Regions from separate parts of the Terrabacter sp. LjRoot27 genome, predicted to be linked through region 1. Evidence: riboswitches for the same ligand, from Rfam matches in the RefSeq annotation. Region 1 holds a riboswitch; the other holds the start of a gene.
The links. A riboswitch is a leader RNA that binds a small molecule or an ion and turns the genes downstream of it on or off. The one in region 1 is predicted to bind cobalamin.
Positions count from the first base shown of each region.

Region 1 (2,443 bases):
ATCGACCCGGAGGCGTCGACGCACAGGAGCACGAGGTTGGACTCGCGCCCCTGCAGGACCGAGCGGCGCAGGTCACCGGGGAGCACGCGCAGGCGTCCCGACCGGTCGCCCGTGGTGCCACGAGCAGCGGCCGCGCGGATCGTCGCGGGCAGGTGGACCGGCCCGGTGTGGCTGTTCGTCGAGCCGACGCGGCGCCCGGTGCTCGTCAGGGCGACCGACCGTCGGCCGGGGTCACCCTGACCGATCCCCTTGGCGCGCAACAGCTTTGCGCGGTAGGGCTCGTCGGCAGCGCTCACCGCCGAAGCCGCGGGAGCCCCGCTCTCGCTGGGTCCCGGCTCGACCTCGGCGCGCTGGGGCTGGGGCTCTCGTGGCGACTCCTGCCCGTCGGTCCGTGCCGGCTCCGGCGACGTGCTCGGACGCGCCTCGCCGTCGTCGCGGGCGGGTTCGTCACCACCGGGCTCCGGTTCGCCGCCGTCACCCGGGTCCGGGTCGGGCTCGGGCTCGGGATCCGGCTCGTCGTCGCCGAGGAGCTCGTCGAGGAGGTCCTCGTCGAGGCCGGGGGAGTCGAAGGGGTTGCGGCGCCGGCGGTGCGGCAGGGCCAGACGTGCGGCCGCTCGCACGTCGGCGACCGTGACCACGGTGCGGCCTGACCAGGCCGCGTGGGCGACGGCGGCGCGCGCCGTGACGATGTCGGCGCGCAGGCCGTCGACCTCGAACGCAGCGCACACGGTCGCGATCTTCGTCAGCACCTGGTCGGTCAGGACGACCGCGCCGACCCGCGACCGCGCGTCGGCGATCCGCTCACGCAGCGCCTCCTGGTCGTCCTCGAACCGGGCCGCGAACGCACCCGGTGCGGCGTCGAAGGCCAGCCGGCGGCGTACGACCTCGGCGCGCAGCGCAGGCTCCCGCGGCGCCGCGACCTCGACGGTCAGCCCGAAGCGGTCGAGCAGCTGTGGGCGCAGCTCGCCCTCCTCGGGGTTCATCGTGCCGACGAGCACGATCCGGGCGGCGTGCGAGACCGAGACGCCGTCGCGCTCGACGGTGTTGCGCCCCATGGCCGCCGCGTCGAGCAGCAGGTCGACGAGGTGGTCGTGGAGGAGGTTGACCTCGTCGACGTAGAGGATGCCGCGGTTCGCGGCCGCGAGCAGACCCGGCTGGTATGCCGTCTCGCCGCGTCCCAGCGCCCGCTCGAGGTCGAGCGATCCGACGACGCGGTCCTCGGTGGCGCCGATCGGCAGCTCGACGAGGCGGGCCGCGCGGGTGCCGGCCTCGGCGTCCGGGTCGTGCGGTCCGTCGGGGCACCCGGCTCCGTCGCCCGGTGCGCAGCCGAAGCGGCAGCCGGCGACGACCTGCTGGCGGGGGAGCACGGCCGCGAGGCCGCGCACCATCGTCGACTTGGCCGTGCCCTTCTCGCCGCGCACGAGCACGCCGCCCACCTCGGGCGAGACGGCCGTGAGGACGAGGGCGAGGGCCAGGTCGTCGGAGCCGACGACGGCCGAGAAGGGGAAGGTGCCGGGTGGGGACCCGTGCTGGTCGGGGTTGTCCGAGACGTCGTTCGGGACGTCGTTCGAGCCGTCGCGCATGTGACTGCGTGCCTCCTGCGGGTGCCGCGCCCGCGTCGGTGGACCGGACGCGCCCGGCGGGCGCGACCAGCGACGGGAGATGCCCTGGCTTCCGCCGACCGCGTGGTCGGAGGTTCACAGTGGCGGGACCGCTCCGGATTCGCACCGGATTCCTCTCCCAGTCGCCAGCGGCAGTCTGCCACGTCGCCGGGGTGCGGCGCCCGGTGGCTCAGGCCGACTGCGCCTCGGTGTCCGTCTCGGCGTCGGTCGGCAGGATCGAGACGATGGCCCGCCACAGGGCGGTCGACGTCGTCGGCACCAGGGTCGGCCCGTGCTCGTCGGCCTCGACCCGGAGCAGGCCGGCGTCCACGTCGACCCACGCGAGCCGTCGCACGACGGTGCGCTGCCGGGCCTGGAAGGCGATGTCGACGACCGAGAGCTGCCACCGACCGGCACGCACGGCGGCGGAGGCCGGGGGCCACGGGGCGAGCAGGTCGGCGAGGGCCTCGCTGCCGGCGGTGCGGGCTGACGCGGAGTTCGAGGCGAGGTCGTCGAGCAGGGACTCGTCGACGACGGCCGACGTCGCGTCGAGGCGCGGGCGCGCCTGAAGCCTCGTCAGCTGCGCGATGGTCGTCGGCACGAACTCGGTGCTCACGGCCGCGAAGTCGTAGGTGCCGTCGGCGAGGTCGGTGAGCATCGCGCTGACGAAGGCCACCCAGGCCTGGTGGAGGCGGACGCCGTCGGGTCCGGTGACGAGCACCTGGAGCGAGCCGAGCGAGGTCGTGACCGCGGCCAGCGCGTTGCGCAGGACCGGGTGCGGCGCCCCGTCGGCCACGGCACCGGCGTCGCTGAGGCGCTCCACGACGTCCTCGCACGCACCC
Region 1 covers NZ_CAXUSS020000001.1:4,324,461-4,326,903, reverse strand. Annotated here, with positions in the region: gene ACSQ2D_RS19945 (magnesium chelatase subunit D family protein) at 1-1,583, opposite strand, end outside; cobalamin riboswitch at 1,641-1,761, opposite strand; gene ACSQ2D_RS19940 (hypothetical protein) at 1,792-2,443, opposite strand, start outside.

Region 2 (2,443 bases), 2.3 Mb from region 1:
GTGAAGAGCGGCTCCTCGCTCGCGGTGCCGGCATAGGGGTCGACCTGGTAGCCGAGGGCGCGGTCGTCGGCGGGCGTCAGGCCGGTGCGGCTCATCCCGAGGGGCTCGAGCACGCGCTCGCGGACGACGTGCTCCCAGTCCCGTCCCGTGACGCGCTCGACGACCTGGCCGAGGAGGCCGTAGGCGAGGTTGGAGTAGTGGAAGGCGTGGTGGGCGGGGAGCACCTGCTCGGCCTGCTCGACGCCGGCCAGGAACTCCTCGCGCTCGGGCGCCACGAGGCTCTCCCAGATGTTGCCGACGGGCTCGCGCTGCAGTCCCGAGGCGTGGGCGAGCATCTGCCGCAAGGGAACCCGTGCGTGCCTGGTGCCGGGCACGTACGTCTCGAGCGCGTCGTCGAGCGACAGCAGCCCCTCGTCACGCAGCGACATGACGGCCAGCGCCGTGAACGTCTTCGTCACCGAGCCGATCATGAACTGCGTGTCGTCGGTGGCCGGTGCGGGCTGCGACCCGAGGCGGGCCGACCCCACGTGCGCCGACCAGACGAGCACGCCGTCGCGCACGACGCCGACGCTGACGCCCGGTGAGCGCCACGAGCGCTGGGCCGTGACGACCCGGGCGAGCAGGTCGCGCTCGAGCCCGGCCGACAGCGCCGTGTCCGACGGGTTGCCGGCGCCGAGCGGCGCGCTCACTCCGCGGCCCGCAGGCTCATCGGGCCGTAGACGACGGTGTCGTTCTCACGCAGGGTGACCGCCTCGACGCCGGCGTCGAGCAGCTCGCGCCACGACTCCCCGAGGTAGCTCTCGGCGTCGCTCTGGGTCGGGAAGCCCGACGTCGTCACGCCCTCCCCCTCCACCGGGTTGCCGTGCGCGTCGAGGAACAGCCAGGACCAGTCAGCACTCATGCGGCCACCCTAGTTGGCACGCCGTTTGACGGGCGGACGCCCCGCGTGCGACGGTTCGCCTAACCGAAGGACGATGGGGCAAGCCGGTGTGACTCCGGCGCTGACCCGCAACCGTGAAGCCACCTCCCGCCGCAGTGCGGCCCGGGGTGACCAGCCGGAAAACCCGCGTCCCACCGGCTCCTTTGTCAGTCTGTCGTGGAATGCGGACCGGAGTCACCCCGCCGGGCCGGCCTCAGCCAGCAGACCCGACATGGTGTCCGACCGCGAGGAGGAAACCGTGTCCCCTGTCCGTCGTGCCCCGCTCCGGGTCGTGCTCGCCGCGCTCGTCGCGGCCTGCCTCTCGGCCCTCACCATCGCGCCGGCCCACGCCGCCGCCTACCGCTACTGGGGCTTCTACCAGCTCTCCGACGGCGCCTGGACCTTCGCACAGAAGGGCCCGGACCAGACGGTCCCGAAGGACGGCAGCGTCGACGGCTGGCGCTTCGCCGTCGCCGACGAGGCCTCGACCCGCTACCCGCGCGCCGTCCTCACCTTCGACCAGGTCTGCGGCACGACCCCCGCCGAGGCGGGCAAGAAGCGCGTCGGTCTCGTCGTCGACTTCGGTCGTCCGGCCGACGCCGCCGACGGCGCCACCCCGCCCGAGCCGAAGGCCCTGTGCGCGGTCGTCGCCACGGACGCCACGAGCGCCGTGGTGCTCGCTCAGGCCGGTGACGTGCGCACCGAGAAGGGCCTCGTCTGCGGGGTGGACGGCTACCCGACGAGCGACTGCGGCGGTGCCGTCAAGGAGGTCAGCCCCGAGGCGAAGGCGGCGGACCAGCCGGTGACCATCGCCGCTCCGGCAGCCACACCGTCCGCGGCGGCCACGACCCCCGCCGCCTCGGGCACCGACGTCGCCGCAGCGCCGACGTCCGGCACCTCGGGTGGGACGGTCGCGGCATACGTCATCGCGGGCCTCGTCCTGCTCGCGCTCGTCGGCTACCTGCTCGTGCGCTCGCGTTCGCGCGCCCGCCAGGACGCCTGAGGAGCCCCGACGGACGTGGCGGGACTCCAGCGCAAGGCCCGGCTCCAGCACCCCGCAGCCTGGTGGCTGTGGGGGCTGGGCCTGGCCACCGCTGCGTCGCGCACGACCAACCCGGTCCTGCTGCTGCTCGTCATCGGCGTCTGCGTGCTCGTCGTCAGCGAGCGCCACGACCCCGCCACGGTCAACCCGCTGCCCGCCTTCCTCGTCATCGGTGCCGTCATCGTCGCCTTCCGCATCGTCATGACAGCGCTGCTCGGCAACGGCATCGTCGGCGAGACCGTCGTCATGACCCTGCCGAACGTCCCGCTGCCGGACTGGGCCGCGGGCGTGCGCCTCGGCGGCACGGTCACGCTCGAGTCCCTGCTGTATGCCGCCTACGACGCCCTGCGCCTCGCCGCGGTCCTCGCGTGCCTCGGCGCCGCCAACGCGTTGGCGAGCCCGCGCCGGCTGCTGCGCTACCTGCCCGCCACGCTCTACGACGTCGGCACGGCCGTCGTCGTCGGCCTGACCTTCGCGCCGCA
Region 2 covers NZ_CAXUSS020000001.1:2,054,850-2,057,292, reverse strand. Annotated here, with positions in the region: gene ACSQ2D_RS09650 (serine hydrolase domain-containing protein) at 1-689, opposite strand, end outside; gene ACSQ2D_RS09645 (hypothetical protein) at 686-901, opposite strand; cobalamin riboswitch at 936-1,085, shown strand; gene ACSQ2D_RS09640 (SCO2322 family protein) at 1,179-1,922, shown strand; gene ACSQ2D_RS09635 (energy-coupling factor transporter transmembrane component T) at 1,938-2,443, shown strand, end outside.
Region 2: it holds a riboswitch for cobalamin, as region 1 does, so the genes downstream of both, ACSQ2D_RS09640 (SCO2322 family protein) here and ACSQ2D_RS19945 (magnesium chelatase subunit D family protein) in region 1, are expected to answer to the same signal.